Regions from separate parts of the Listeria sp. LM90SB2 genome, predicted to be linked through region 3. Evidence: riboswitches for the same ligand, from Rfam matches in the RefSeq annotation. Region 3 holds a riboswitch; each other region holds the start of a gene.
The links. Region 3 has a riboswitch for S-adenosylmethionine ahead of GL301_RS01560 (MetQ/NlpA family ABC transporter substrate-binding protein). Riboswitches for the same ligand answer to the same signal wherever they lie in the genome.

Region 1: linked by a shared signal. The riboswitch ahead of metK (methionine adenosyltransferase) and the one ahead of GL301_RS01560 (MetQ/NlpA family ABC transporter substrate-binding protein) in region 3 are both predicted to bind S-adenosylmethionine.
Region 2: linked by a shared signal. The riboswitch ahead of GL301_RS00740 (ABC transporter substrate-binding protein) and the one ahead of GL301_RS01560 (MetQ/NlpA family ABC transporter substrate-binding protein) in region 3 are both predicted to bind S-adenosylmethionine.

What each region holds. Positions count from the first base shown of each region.
Region 1 covers NZ_CP046449.1:1,710,043-1,715,401, forward strand. Annotated here, with positions in the region: gene GL301_RS08425 (tRNA modification radical SAM protein MnmL/YtqA) at 1-494, shown strand, start outside; gene GL301_RS08430 (tRNA 5-(aminomethyl)-2-thiouridylate-methyltransferase MnmM) at 491-1,069, shown strand; gene asnB (asparagine synthase (glutamine-hydrolyzing)) at 1,091-2,956, opposite strand; gene metK (methionine adenosyltransferase) at 3,093-4,292, opposite strand; SAM riboswitch class I at 4,399-4,507, opposite strand; gene GL301_RS08445 (hypothetical protein) at 4,714-5,016, shown strand; gene lapB (surface-anchored adhesin LapB) at 5,049-5,359, opposite strand, start outside.
Region 2 covers NZ_CP046449.1:143,816-149,174, forward strand. Annotated here, with positions in the region: gene GL301_RS00725 (IMP dehydrogenase) at 1-139, opposite strand, end outside; gene GL301_RS00730 ((4Fe-4S)-binding protein) at 306-539, shown strand; gene GL301_RS00735 (GNAT family N-acetyltransferase) at 551-829, shown strand; SAM riboswitch class I at 966-1,068, shown strand; gene GL301_RS00740 (ABC transporter substrate-binding protein) at 1,155-2,729, shown strand; gene GL301_RS00745 (ABC transporter permease) at 2,831-3,781, shown strand; gene GL301_RS00750 (ABC transporter permease) at 3,792-4,685, shown strand; gene GL301_RS00755 (DUF3130 domain-containing protein) at 4,885-5,169, shown strand; gene GL301_RS00760 (DNA double-strand break repair Rad50 ATPase) at 5,170-5,359, shown strand, end outside.
Region 3 covers NZ_CP046449.1:319,390-324,748, reverse strand. Annotated here, with positions in the region: gene walK (cell wall metabolism sensor histidine kinase WalK) at 1-598, opposite strand, end outside; gene yycF (response regulator YycF) at 783-1,496, opposite strand; gene GL301_RS01565 (pyridoxal phosphate-dependent aminotransferase) at 1,709-2,890, opposite strand; SAM riboswitch class I at 3,043-3,162, shown strand; gene GL301_RS01560 (MetQ/NlpA family ABC transporter substrate-binding protein) at 3,271-4,092, shown strand; gene GL301_RS01555 (methionine ABC transporter ATP-binding protein) at 4,107-5,123, shown strand; gene GL301_RS01550 (methionine ABC transporter permease) at 5,120-5,359, shown strand, end outside.

The DNA.
Region 1 (5,359 bases), 1.4 Mb from region 3:
TGCAGTCTGCTCATGATGAGACTGGCCGCTTAATCAACCGAGCGCATGATTATGATTGTTATCTAGAAGGAGTGCACAAACTGCAAAAGCACAATATCCGGATTTGTACCCACATTATTAACGGTCTTCCAAAAGAAACACCAGAAATGATGATGGAAACAACGCGGAAAGTAGTCGAAAGTGGCGTGGATGGTATCAAAATCCATTTGCTCCATTTATTAAAAGGAACGCCAATGGTAGAAGATTATAAAAAAGGTGACTTAGAATTTTTAACTCGGGATGGCTATGTAAACTTAGTCGCTGATCAACTAGAGATCTTACCGCCTGAGATGGTTATTCACCGGATTACTGGTGATGGTGGCGTAGATGATTTAATTGGCCCTGTTTGGAGTTTAAATAAGTTTGAAGTGTTGAATGCGATTGATGCAGAACTTGTTCGAAGAGATAGCTGGCAAGGGAAACACTATCAACCTGTGGAAGTGATTTCTGAATGAATTTAAGAGGCATTCTCCCCTTCGCTCATGATACGCTACGAAAAGTAGTTCGTCCTGGTGATTATGTGATTGACGCCACTTGTGGTAATGGACACGATACGCTTTTATTAGCGGAACTTGTTGGTATTAATGGGCATGTACTTGGATTTGATATTCAACAAATGGCTGTTGATGCGACGAAGGCTCGTTTAGAAAATGCGGGTGTTTCTTCGCAAGTGGAACTCGTTTGCGCTAGCCATGCACGTATCCCTGCGTACACATCCAGACCTGTTCGCGCCGCTATTTTTAATCTTGGATATTTACCAGGTGGCGACAAAGAAATTACAACAACCGCTGATTCGACGCTAGAAAGCATTGGTCATTTAATGCAGCTGCTCGAAGTTGGTGGCGTCGTTATTCTCGTTATATATCACGGCCACCCTGCTGGAAAAATCGAAAAAGATGCTGTTGTGACTTTTTGTGAAGCAATCCCACAACAAGATTTCCACGTTTTATCTTATCAATTTATTAATCAAAAAAATGATGCCCCATTCGTCATTATCATCGAAAAAAGAAAACCTAGACAGGCTAATTAATAGCTTTGTCTAGGTTTTCTTTTATTTTCCAAAATCGTATTTATCTGCTACGTATACATCATACCAAATCATGAAAATAACAACTGTCCAGATTTTACGACTGTAGTCGAATTTACCGGCACAGTGATCGTCTAGTAATCCTAGAACGTATTGTTTGTTAATTAAATGATCTGTTGGTGATTCTTTAATGATGTTTTTAACCCAAGCGTTCATTTCGTCTTTTAACCAGTGACGAATTGGTACTGGGAATCCTAGTTTACGGCGGTTAAGTACGTGTTCTGGTACAAATGTTGCTGCCGCTTTACGTAAGATATATTTTGTTGTTCCATTGGTTGTTTTCATTGTATCTGGAATATTTCTTGCCACATTGTACACTTCTTTATCAAGGAAAGGTACACGGACTTCCAGCGAATTAGCCATCGTCATGCGGTCAGCTTTGAGAAGAATATCTCCGCGAAGCCACGTATGAATATCAATGTACTGCATTCTTTCTACAGGATGATAATTCGTTGTTTCTGCATAAAATGGATCTGTAATGTTCGTATAGTCATGACCAGCTTGATATTTTGGAAGTAAAATTTGTTTTTCTTTTTCCGTGAACATTTTGGCGTTTCCGATATAGCGTTCTTCCATCGGAGTGGTTCCACGTTCTAAGAAACTTTTACCACGCATACCTTCTGGCATAATGCGCGCCACGCTATTTAGCATTGATTTAAATACGCTTGGCATTTTGTTAAACATCGCAAGGGAATTCGGTTCGTTATAAATGTTATAACCACCGAAAAGTTCATCTGCACCTTCACCGGACAATGCAACCGTTACTTGTTTGCGCGCTTCTCTTGATAAGAAGTAAAGCGGAATAGCAGCTGGATCAGCAAGTGGATCATCCATATGCCAAACAATTTTTGGTAATTCTTTCATATATTCTTCAGGTGAGATAACATAACTAATGTTTTCTACGCCAAGTTTGTCTGCTGTTTCTTTTGCGACATCGATTTCACTGAAACCATCGCGTTCAAAACCAACAGAGAATGTTTTGATTGCAGGATGATATTCTTTAGCAATCGCAGCAATAATCGATGAATCAATACCACCAGATAGGAATGAACCAACTGGTACATCAGAGCGCATATGCATTTTTACAGAATCGTACATTACGTCACGCACTTCTTTAATCCATGCGTCTTCTGATTTAGTTACTGGTGCAAAAGATGCTTTCCAATAAGTAGTAATTTCCATTGGTTGACCAATTTTCTTCGTGAACTGATGTCCTGGTTCTAAACGTTTTACATTTTTAGTTAAGGAATCTGGTTCTGGAACGAATTGGTAAGTCATATAGTTTTGTAATGAAACTTCATCCAATTCTTTTTCTTTTAAAGCATGTAGAATGGATTTCTTTTCAGAACCCATGAACAATTTGCCATCTTCTTCTGCATAGAAAAATGGTTTAATGCCAAATGGGTCGCGTGCGCCGTAAACAAGTTCTTCTTGTTTATCCCAAATAACGAAACCAAACATCCCACGAAGACGTTCTGCTGTTTTTTCTTTGTATTTCGCATATGTAGCGATAATTACTTCGGTATCACTTTCGGTTTCAAATGTCATTCCTTCAGCAACTAATTGCTCACGGAGTTCCACATAGTTATAAACTTCTCCATTAAAAATAATCCAGTAACGTTCATTTTCATACGTTAACGGTTGATGACCGTTTTCTACATCAATAATACTTAAACGGCGGAAACCAAACTGCACGTGATCATCTGTGAAGTATCCTTCATCATCTGGCCCACGGTGCGTAATCATACTGTTCATTTGTCTAAAGGTTTCTTTATCAGCGCCAGTAATTTCTGTAATGCGGTCATGTACGCATCCTACAAATCCACACATGGTAACATTTCTCCTCTATATAGATAATCATTTTATCTTTTTTTCACAACGTCTATCATATCATAACTAGACTTTCTTTGCACTGTTTAGGAAAGAAAAAAACCGAACATTCCTTACAAGAAATGTTCGGTTAAGCTTATTTTACGATTAATTTTTTTAAGGCTTCTGCTTTATCGGTTCTTTCCCAAGGTAAATCAAGATCGCTACGGCCAAAATGACCAAATGCAGCTGTTTGACGATAAATTGGGCGACGCAAATCAAGCATATGAATTATCCCAGCTGGGCGTAAATCAAATAGCTCATTAACGCCATCAATTAATTCTTGTTCTGAATAGTCACTTGTTCCATATGTGTCAATCGAAATGGAAACTGGACGAGCAACTCCGATAGCATACGCGACTTGTACTTCTACTTTTTTAGCAAGTCCTGCAGCAACGATATTTTTAGCTACATACCTTGCAGCATAAGCGCCCGATCGGTCAACTTTGGTCGGATCTTTACCGGAGAACGCTCCCCCGCCGTGACGCGCATAACCACCGTATGTATCCACGATAATTTTACGCCCAGTTAAGCCCGCATCGCCAAGAGGACCACCAATAACAAAGCGACCAGTTGGATTAATAAAGTATTTCGTATCTTCATCTAAGAAAGAGGCATCAATCACTTCTGGGAAAAGGTACGTGTGCAAGTCTTTTGCGATTTGCTCTTGCGTAATGTCCGGATGATGTTGCGTCGAAACAACAATTGTATCAATCCGAACTGGTTGATTAAATTCATCGTATTCCACCGTTACTTGTGTTTTCGCATCGGGACGCAAGTAGTCTAATTTATTTGTTTTACGTAATTCTGTTAACTTACGTGCTAAGCCATGTGCTAAAAAGATTGGCAGTGGCATTAATTCTTCTGTTTCATCTGTTGCAAAACCGAACATTAATCCTTGGTCTCCCGCTCCGATTGCTTCAATAGCCGCATCGATTTCCTTACCACTTCTTGATTCTAGTGCTTCGTCGACTCCTTGCGCAATATCTGGGGATTGTTCATCAATCGCTGTTAAAACGGCACACGTTTCTGCATCGAAACCATATTTTGCACGTGTATAGCCGATTTCTTTAATTGTATCACGCACGATTTTAGGAATATCCACATAAACAGAGGTGGTAATCTCACCTGCTACTAATACTAAACCCGTTGTCACAGTAGTCTCACAAGCGACACGTGCGTCCGGATCTTTTGAAATAATTGCATCTAAAATTGCATCAGATATTTGATCTGCAATTTTATCTGGATGTCCATCAGAAACCGATTCTGATGTAAATAGATGACGGTTCTTAGCCAATTTATTTTCCTCCTTCAATTCTCTCCAAATACGTCTCATATAAAAAGCCTCTCTCTATTTTGCACAAAACGCGCACGAATAGAGAAAGGCTATAATTATACCTTTGCTCTCATCGTTCAGAAGATAATACTCCTGCAACAGATTAGCACCTTTCACTTATATGTGTAGGTTGCTGGGCTTCAAAGGGTCAGTCCCTCTACCGCTCTGGATAAGAGATAAATTTTAATTCTAAGATAGAATACCATAAACTGGTGCCAGATGCAATAATAATTCGGTTTTGTGTTATGATAAAACAGTCATCTATCCGCTAAAATTAGCTGAAAATTAGCGTTCATTATTTTTTCACTTATCATTATTTGTAACCTGTGGTATGATAGATGGATAAAAAAGATGTTTTACTTAACTAAAGGAGATTGTAACTATGAGTTTAATTCCACTATCCTTGATTATTTTTCTTGGATTTTTAGCAGTTTTATGTTTATTTGATTTTGTTTTTCGTTTATATTGGTTTAAATATTTCCTAGCAACTATGGGACTAATTGCAAGTGGTGTGGTATTTTTCATTAGTTTTTACGGCGGCGGGATGTCCCAAACAGAAATAGCTATTGCCATATTCATCGGTTCATTCGGTGAATATGTTGTATCTCTTATTATTAGCCTCGTTCGTTTTATTTCCAGAAAGTCAAAAAAACCTAAACAAAAGAAAAAAGCTAAAACAGCCTAAAAAGCTAGCGACATGTTTGTCGCTAGCTTTTTTTATTTGCGTCTAATAAGAACAAGTGAAGTGGCTAAAAGGAACATACCTACGATAACTGGAATAGTTGATGTTGTATCACCTAATGCTGGGATGCTTTCATTTGTAGCGGTAGTATTTTGCTTGGTAGGATTTACCGTTATATTGGCGTTTCTATCATTTGTCCCATTGCTGCCGTTATTCGTATTATTTCCACCATCATCTGGTGTCGGTGGTGTCGGCGGCGTCACTTTCTCTTCTACTGTGAGGCTTACATCGATTGTCTTAGCTTTATTCCCGTCTGCATCTACTGCATTTAAGTGGATAGTATATG
Region 2 (5,359 bases), 180 kb from region 3:
CAGATTCTTCCCCTTTTTTAAATTTTACGATTGGTGTTTTTAAGCTAACATTTGTTGGAACACATTCAGCGGATGAGTAGCCTGGGACAAGTAAAAATTCACTAAATGTGCGGGACGGTTCTTCAAAATAAAATGCCATTATTTCCACTCCTTCTTCTATTTTTAAATGAATTTATAAAATATCTTTATTATTTCAATAACTGGATGGAAAGTCAATGATTGGGGGAGCTTTTTCGGACGTTTTCTTTTGGGGGAAGAGTGGAATAGATGAAAGGTAGAGAAACTTTGGCGAAGGAGGTAATCAGATGGACGAAGAAACATTGCTAGAACGTGGCTACCGGAAGTATCGCGGGGCGGAGGTAGATATTTATTTTAATACAAATATTTGCGAGCATTCGGGTAATTGTGTAAAAGGTAACGCAGAACTTTTTAATTTGGATAGAAAACCATGGATTATGCCGGATAATGTATCGAAAGAAGAAGCGAAACGGGTGATTCATACTTGCCCGAGTGGAGCGCTTCAATATATCGAAAAATAGGAGGATATCAGATGGAATATAAAAACGGTGAAAATAGAATTTATGCGGTAAATGATGAAGGAGTCGAGGTTGGTGAAGTGACTTTTGTGCCAACTGGGGAAGATATGTTTATTATTGACCATACAGGCGTTGATGATGCGGCTCGAGGTCAGGGAATAGCGCAAGAACTTGTGAAACGTGCGGTCGAAAAAGCGAAAACAGAAGGAAAGAAAATTGTTCCGCTTTGTCCGTTTGCGAAAGCAGAATTTGCTAAGAAGCCGGAATATCAAGAAGTACAAGCTGCAAAATAAGAAGTGTAGACTAGGTTTTATGCCTAGTCTATTTTTATAAAAAATTTTAGAATTCCGGTTTTCTCTTCTTGACATCTGCTTTGTTTCAGTGTATCTTTAATTCACAGTAAACTTATAGGAATAATAGTATTACGTTTTCTTATCAAGAGCGGTGGAGGGAATCGGCCCAGTGAAGCCCAGCAGCGGAGCGCAAGTTCTATGCTAATTCCGATCAGAAGTAATATTCTGGCAGATAAGTAGTAGCTTTTAATGAGGCGCTTCGATTCTGACCAAAAAACAGAGGAAGCGTTATTTTTTAGCGCTTAAAGAGGGGAGTTTTTGTTAGATGAAGAAATTTTTATTAGTAGCGGTTATCTCGGTTTTTGCCTTGGTGTTAACGGCTTGCGGAGGCTCTGGCGCTAGTTCAGACAAAGCAAATGGTTCAGGCAAAGCGAAAGACGGCGGCTCTCTAATTATCGGCGTTACTGGGGATCCAGAAGTTATCAATCCGAACTACGCTTCTGACCGTGTAACATTAACGATTCAACAAGCTGTTTACGCACCGCTATTTTGGGAAGTTGACGGGAAACCGGCACTTGCAAAAAGCTTAGATATTTCAGATGACAACTTAACTTACACTGTGAAACTAAAAGATGGTTTAACTTGGCACGACGGCAAACCTTTAACTGCAGACGATGTAGTATTTACTGTAAATTCTATTTTAGATACAAAACAAAACAGCCCGAACCGCGGCAACTTTGTTTTTGACGATAAACCTGTAAAAGTAGAAGCAGTAGACGACACAACGGTGAAATTCACTTTACCAACTGTTGCTCCAGCCTTTGAAAATACAATTAAAACTTTCTTCCCAATTCCAAAACACATTTTTGAAGGGGTAGAAAACATCGAGAAAAGTGATAAAAACAAAAATCCAATCGGCTCAGGTCCGTACAAATTTGTTGAATACAAAACAGGCGAATATGTTTCCCTAGAACGATTCAACGACTATTTTGACGGCAAACCAAAATTGGATAAAGTTACTTTCCGAATCACAAAAGACCAAAACGCTGCTAATTTAGCACTGCAAAATGGCGAAATCAACCTAAAATCCATTCAACCTTCTGATAGAAACAAAGTAGAAAAAGCGAGCGCGGTAAACATTATCACTTACCCGGAAAATCGCTTAAGCTATGCAACATTCAACGAAAACCAACCAGCACTTAAATCAAAAGAACTTCGCCAAGCCCTTTCTTATGCGCTTGATCGTGAAGAAATCATTGATGCTGCATACGGTTCAGATGAATACGCAAAACCAGCTTCCTCGTTCCTAACAGAAAACACAAAATATTTCACGGATAAAGTAGAAACATACGACCAAGACATTGCCAAAGCGAAAAAATTAGTAAAAGAAAGTGGTTTTGATACAAGTCAAAAACTAACTGTTTACTATTTAAACAACAGTAAATCACAAGAAAGTATCGCGCTTTACTTGCAACAACAATACAAAGAAATCGGCGTGACACTTGACTTGAAACCAACAGATCCAAATGCACTAAGCAACATCACACTTGACCGCAAAAACGCAGACTACTCTATCGCACTAAATGGTTATATCATGGGGAACGATCCTGATGCGTATAAATCCCTATACCTAAGCGATGCGCCATATAACTATTCGAACTACCACAACAAAGATCTAGATGCACTTTGGGAAAAAGGTGCTGTAACTGCAGACGATAAAGAACGTCAAGAAATCTATGAAAAAATCCAAAACACCATTGCTGATGACGCTGTAATTTATCCAATTTCTTATGATAATGCAGTGCTAGCTCTTGATAGCCGTTACGGTGGTCAAAAAGCTGCCACACCACAACCAGTAACCATGTTCCGTGATCTTTCTAAACTATATTTAACGGAATAATAATTAAAAATCATTCGTAAAAAATCTGGCCTGCCATGCTTGTTTTTGGCAGGTTCAGGTTTTTACTTGTCATTTTTAGTGTTTTAGATAGGAGATAAATTATGCTAAAAACAATCATAAAACGCGTATTGCAAATTATTCCGATGCTATTTATTATCTCGATTATTTCGTTTGCACTTATAAAATTAGCGCCCGGGGATCCCGTGAATTCTTTTGTTACGCCTGATATGAATCCTGACGATGTGGAACGAATTAGACAAAGTTTAGGACTTGATCAACCAATTTATGTGCAGTACTTTATTTGGCTTGGAAACTTGTTGCAAGGAAATCTTGGTTATTCGATTGTGAATAGCCAGCCAGTTTTGCAACAAATTTTAGAGAGAATTCCGGCGACACTTGGTTTGGTGGGAACTTCGCTTGTTCTGACGCTATTATTATCGATTCCACTTGGTTTAGTTGCGGCGAATTACGAAAATACGTGGATTGATAAAGTATTAAACGGGATTTCATATATTGGGATTTCGATTCCGATTTTTTGGTTTGGGATGATTTTAATAGATGTATTTTCGATTCAGCTAGGTTGGCTTCCAAGTCTAGGGATGCGAACGATTGGGGTCGACTCTTTTTGGGATATGGCGGAGCATGCGATTTTACCAGTTATAACGCTGACTTTCCAAGGGTGTGCGGCATATTATCGTTACGTACGCTCGAATACCATCAACCAATTAAAAGAAGAATATGTTTTGTTTGGTTATGCGAAAGGTCTATCCAAAGTGCAAATTATGGGGCATCATGTCTTGAAAAATTCCTTGCTACCAGTTATAACACTACTTGGGATGTCACTTCCGCAAGTCATTACAGGCGCTTTTATTACCGAAAGTATTTTTTCATGGCCGGGCATGGGCTCGCTTGGAATTAACGCGATTTTCCAATTAGATTATCCAGTTATTATGGCGATTACGCTATTTTCAGCGCTGTTATTAATTATCGGAAACTTGCTGGCCGATTTAGCTTATATGATTGTCGATCCGCGGATTAGGGAAATGGGGTGAGGAGTTCATGATGCGATTAGATTTTTCGAAAAAAACAATGCAAGATTTCGAGCGGGATGCAGAAGTTGTTCACGCAACACGAGAGCGTAGTTTTTGGCGTTTTATGCTTGCTGACCGCCGAGCTGTTTTTGCGACGAGTGTGCTAATACTTATTACGGTGGCTTGTATTTTCGCGTTCCTTTCGCCTTATGACCCTAATGCTCTTTCCGTTCAGGACAAACTGATGCCGCCAAATTCGTCGCACTGGTTTGGGACGGATGACCATGGTCGGGATTACTTGACGCGTGTCTTGTACGGTGGCCGGGTTTCACTACTTGTCGGTGTATTTGCGATGATGATTGCCGTTGTCGTTGGAACGCTTGCTGGGACAGTTAGTGGCTACTTTGGTGGATTCATTGACAATATGGTGATGCGTTTTCTTGATATTTTCATGTCGATTCCGTCATTTTTCCTACTAATGATTTTAAATGCATACTTAAAACCGGGAATTTCGAACATTATTATCATTATCGGATTGCTTTCTTGGATGGAAGTGGCGCGGATAGTTCGAGCGGAGACGTTAACATTAAAAGAACGTGAATTCATTTTATACTCCAAGTCATCAGGTGGCGGATTTTTCCACATCATGTTCAAGCACATTATTCCAAATGCGATGCCATCCATCGTCGTTGCAGCTTCATTAAACGTCGCTACAGCCATTTTAACCGAGTCAGCACTAAGTTTCCTTGGCTTAGGCGTTCAACAGCCTAACGCTTCGTGGGGCAGCATGCTGAACAATGCGCAAGGTTACGTCGGCGAAGCAACATACTTGGCGCTTTTCCCTGGATTACTAATTTTAATGACCATCCTTTCATTCAACGTCCTTGGCGATGTACTGAGAAAAGGGTTATCACGTAGATATTAAATGTAAAAACACTTTGATTTTTTCAGTCAAAGTGTTTTTTTGTTTTTTAAAGAAAAGGTACTTAAAATAGAAACGTAAAAAACGTGTTTTAGCCAATTTCCAAGGCATAAATTCACAAAACGCTCACAAAACGAGAATGCGTGCGGTGCTATAATTAAGGATAAGGTTTCATTATTATAGACAGAGATGAGGCGCAGAAATGAGTGAAATAAAAGTTAAAGAAGCAACATTAAAAAAACACGCGACAAAGTTAGAATCAAAAGGTAAATCAACCGAATATTTACCAATGAAAGGTGGCAATATGGCTTACAGTCAAGCCAATTCCATCAACCATTTTCGAACAGCATTGTTTGACTTGGTAGACGCGGTGGACAATTTTCAAGGTGTGGTAGGAACGGATGCCAAAAGATTGAAAGAATTAGGCGTATCATTTACTCGCAAAGACCAAGAGCTTGAACGAGGCATGGGATTGGGAGGTAAATAAATGGATGCAAAGAGCCAGCAAATGGAGACACAACTGCAACTGCTGAAAAAAGAACAATCCGCGGCCGAAGATTTTTTGCAAGATTTACAACGACAACAAAATGAACAAGAGTGGTTAGCAGAAGATTTTGCACGTGTCCATCAAGAAGAACGGGAGTCGCAGGAGCTTCTACGCGAAGTTTGGCAAGGCG
Region 3 (5,359 bases):
CGGCTGTAATAATCATCGCAATCAAAGTCCCTGTGATGAAAATGTTTGTAATATCATCAACTTGTTTATAGACACTTTCGATATCGGCGACAAGATAAATAGCCCCTATCACTTGGCCTTTATTTTTGATGGAGGATACGTTCACCCAAACGCGGTTATTTTTATTCGATTCGTCTTTATAGATTTTGTCCTCAGAAGTCGTTCCAAGTGATAATGTTCGTTTTACAAGTGGATCGTTGCTTTTTTGTCCAACAATTCCTTGGTTATTTAAATTAGATGTGCCGAGAATTTTCCCCTTGTCATCTACAATTCTTACTTCGATTAAATTGCTACTTGCGCGAGAATAATCGACTAAGAGTTCTCTAATATCATTTTGTAACTTGACGGAGTTGTCGCTATTTTTAATAATTTCTTCTCTAGCGTTATAATCTAAAAGCGTAATACTATTCGTAATAGAATCTTGAAAATTTTTCTCCAGTTGCCCTTCCAGCTCACGTACAAAATACGCGCCGATTACTTGCATTGCAACGATAATTAGTAGCAAATACATAATAACTAACTTAAATTGTACGGACTGAAAAAATCTCATTTTATGCATAAGTCTTTCTACTCCTATTCGGGGTAATATATTTAAATTAGTATACCATATGTTATGGTGTAGACGTATTGTTTTTCCTGTTAATTGGGTCGATTTATTTATAAAAATAGTACCTAAGTAAGCGAAAATACCCAAAAAAAGTGGTCACCGAATTTTTTTCACTTCGGCGACCACTTCTTGTTATTTATTCTTGTTCTGGATTGCGTAAATAATAGCCAACTCCACGTCTAGTTACTAACCATGCTGGGTGACTTGGGTTATCTTCAATTTTCTCACGTAAACGACGAACGGTAACATCCACCGTACGAACATCGCCGAAGTAGTCATAGCCCCAAACGGTTTGAAGTAAATGTTCACGTGTCATGACTTGTCCCATATGTTTTGCTAAATAATGTAGTAATTCGAATTCACGATGTGTTAGTTCGATTGTTTCTCCACGTTTAGAAGCCACATATGCATCCGGATGAATAATCAAAGAACCAATTTCTAGTTCGCTGTTTTCTTCTTCCTCGGCTGCATTTGAGCTGACTTGGCTGTGACGGCGCAAATTGGCTTTCACTCGAGCAATTAACTCGCGATTACTAAATGGTTTCGTTACGTAGTCATCTGCACCAAGTTCTAGTCCGATAACTTTGTCAATCTCTGAATCTTTCGCTGTTACCATAATTATTGGCATATCATATTTTTTACGTACTTCACGACATACCTCAATACCATCACGACCTGGAAGCATAATATCCAGTAAAATTAAATCTGGCTGAACTTCTTCTACAAGTTCTAACGCTTCATCGCCATCATAGGCGCAATATACATCAAAGCCTTCTTTATTTAGATTAAACTTAACTATATCCGCAATCGGTTTTTCGTCATCTACTACAAGAATTTTCTTTTCTGCCATTTTTTTACAGTCCTCTCATTCCTGGATTTCGCCGGCTTTAACCGGGACAGATACTTTTTATTTAATGCATAAAAATCTCACTAAACATTTTAAATTCTGGCCTGCCTTCATAAAACAACATGCTAAGAATAGACTTACTAACCAATTATAACACATCCCATTAATTATCTGAATTATTACAAGCGATTTTCTCTTAAAATTGGATAAATTGGCTACTGCTGTGTAACTTTATCGAACAAATGCAATTTGGAAACTCGCGTTACTGCTTCTTCCAAGCGCTCTTCATCCATTAAAAGACCTACGCGGACGTAACCTTCACCAAACTCCCCAAAGCCACTACCATCCGCAACGGCAACACTGACCTCTTCTAGCAGATAATCAGCAAATTCGCTACTTGTAAAATTTTCCGGGACTGGCATCCAAGCAAAGAACGAACCCGCCGGCGCAACTGCCTCCCAACCAATTTTCTTACAAGCAGAAATAAAGGCATCCCTGCGACTTTCATAACGAGCGGTTAATTCACCCACACAAGTCTGATCTCCTGTTAAAGCTTCGATTGCAGCATCTTGAATCCCTGGAAAAAGACTTACATACATATGATCTTGAATAAGATTAATAGCTTCAATAACTTCGCTGTTCCCAACTGCAAAACCAACGCGCCAGCCAGCCATATTATATGTTTTCGAAAGTGTATAAAGTTCAATTCCAACTTCTTTTGCACCGTTTGTTTCTAAAAAACTAATTGGTTTTTTACCGTCAAAGCCAATACCTCCATATGCGAAATCGTGCGCAACAACGATATTATGATTCTTGGCAAAAGCGACTGTTTCTTCAAAGAAATCTGCCGTAGCCACAGCGCCAGTTGGATTATTAGGATAATTTAAATACATTAATTCAGCTTTTTCAGCTATGTCTTCTGGAATTTTAGTGAAATCTGGTAAAAAATTATTTGCGGCAATAAGCGGCATTTTTTCAAATTGAACTTCACCTAACACTACTCCTGACAAATAATCAGGATAGCCCGGATCAGGTAAAAGCATCGTATCACCTGGATCCATCAAACACATCGGCAGCTCCACTAAACCTGTTTTTGTCCCAAACAAAATAGCTACTTCCGTGTTTGGATCAATTGTTACATTATATTCACGCGCGTAAAAATCCGCAGCGGCTTGTTTTAGTTCGTGTTTTCCTCGAAATAAAGAATATTTGTGGTTAAGTGGTTTTTCTGAAGCTGTTTTCATTGCTTCCACAATATGTTTGGGTGTTGGCTGGTCTGGGTTTCCTTGTCCTAAATTAATGACATCATGCCCTTCTGCCACCTTTTTTCCAACTTTTTCAACAAGGCTAGAGAAAAACTGATCTGGTAAATTTTGCAAGCGTTTGGAAATTTTCATTTTACACCCGTCCTTTTCAAGTTTCATTGATTAAAATAGTAAAGTTTTCTGAAGTATTTGTCCAGTATGATTTTTTTAAAACTTAAAAAAGCATTGACAAATTAAGGTAATGTGCGTATATTTTTAACTAACAGGTTTTTCTAAAATATTTTCTCTTATCGAGAGCGGCAGAGGGACTGGCCCGATGAAGCCCGGCAACCTAACTTTATTTAAGCGTAAAGTGAAGGTGCTAATTCCAGCAAAATGGTGTATTCCATTTTGGTAGATAAGAGGAGCTGGATATGTTCGACTTTCCACTTCTCTATTCTAAATAGAGAAGTTTTTTATTGTTTTCATGAATAAATCTGGATAATCACACAACATACTAGGGAGGAAAAAAGATGAGAAAATTAACAAAAGGGTTAGGAATTTTACTTGCATCAAGTCTTGTTTTAGGATTAGCAGCATGTGGAGGAGGCAGTGACGACAAAGCCTTAAGCACAGAAAAAATTACAATTGGAACAACAGCAGGACCTCACCAACAAATCGCTGAAGAAGTTCAAAAATTAGCGAAAAAAGACGGTCTTGAAATCAAAATCAAAACATTTGATGATTATAACACGCCAAATACAGCTTTAAATGATGGTGATTTGGATGCGAATAACTACCAAACAATTCCATTTTTAGAGCAACAAAAGAAAGATAAAGGCTACAAATTAGACGTTGCTTTTAAAACAGTAGCATTCCCAATGGGCATTTACTCCAACGATATTAAAGACTTGAAAAATCTTAAAAAAGGCGACAAAATTGCCGTTCCAAATGATCCAAGTAACGAATACCGTGGTTTAAAACTGTTTGAAGATGCTGGCGTTATTAAATTAAAAGATGGTGTGGAAGAAAAAGCAACGAAAAAAGACATTGCTGAAAACCCGCTTGACCTTGAAATCGTTGAACTTGAAGCTTCTCAAATACCTGCACAATTAGATGAAGTTGCAGCCGCAGCTATCAATACTAACTTTGCAATGGGCGCTGGACTTTCTATTAATAAAGATGCCATTTACCACGAACCTACAAAAGACAATCCATATCCAAACGTTTTCGTTGTTCGTAGTGCCAACAAAGACGATGAAGTCGTAAAAACATTAGAAAAATATTACCATTCAGATGAAGTAAAAGCATTTATTGAAAAAGAATTTAATGGGTCTGTAGTACCTGCATTCTAGGGAGTTGTTTTATTTTGATCGAATTACATCAAGTTTCAAAATCATTTAACGTAAATGGAAAAACCGTAGAAGCCGTCAAAAATGTTTCTATTACAGTAGAAAAAGGAGAAATTTTCGGTGTCGTTGGTTACAGTGGCGCCGGGAAAAGTACCCTTGTTCGTTGCATCAACCTGCTTGAACGTCCAGATGCCGGCCAAGTTGTGATTGATGGGAAGAACTTATCTACCCTATCAAGCAAAGAACTTCGTGTCGCTCGCCGGAAAATCGGCATGATTTTCCAAGGATATAACCTACTAAAAACCGCAACTGTCTATGATAACATTGCCAAACCATTAAAATTAGAAGGCGTTTCAAAAGACGAAATCGAGACGCGCGTAAATAAATACTTGTCAATTGTTGGCTTAGAGGATAAACGAAACAACTATCCAAGCCAACTTTCTGGCGGTCAAAAACAGCGTGTGGCGATTGCTCGTGCTCTTGCGCATGAGCCAGAAATTCTCTTAAGCGATGAAGCAACAAGCGCCTTGGACCCTGAAACAACAGAAGCAATTTTGCAACTGTTACTTAAAATTAATGCGGAACTCGGCATTACGATTTTCTTAATTACACATGAACTTGATGTCATTCAACGTATTTGTGACCGGGTTGCTGTAATGGAAAATGGTCATTTAGTGGAACAAGGTACGGTTCTTGATATTTTCACGAAAGCAAAACACGCGACAACCAAGCGCTTTGTGGGATCGGAAGCTAGTTTCGATATCCCGCAAGATTTGCTTGAAAAATATGTTGCGACTGGGAAATTGGTTTCTCTTCATTTTATTGGAGACGAAGCGGATGAACCTGCGCTCGCTCTTGTATCACGTAAATTCGACGTTCTTCCAAGCATTTTAGCTGGGGGAATTGATCATTTGAAAAACGGAACACTTGGAAAACTGCTCGTTCATTTAAAAGGGGACGAAGTTGAATACAGTAAAGCTATTTCTTATTTGAAAGAATCTGGAGTCGTTGTTGAGGAGGTCGAGTTACTATGAGTTTGTTTTTTGAAGAATGGGGCCCGATACTTTGGCAAGGATTTCTAGAAACGCTTACGATGACTGGGATTACACTCGTGATTTCACTTGCGATTGGTTTACCACTTGGCGTATTTTTAACATTAACGCGTAAAGGTGGTCAATCAGAAAACCTGGTTGCCTACAGTATTCTAAACTGGGTTATTAATATTTTACGTTCATTACCGTTTATTATTTTGTTATTCTTAATGATTCCC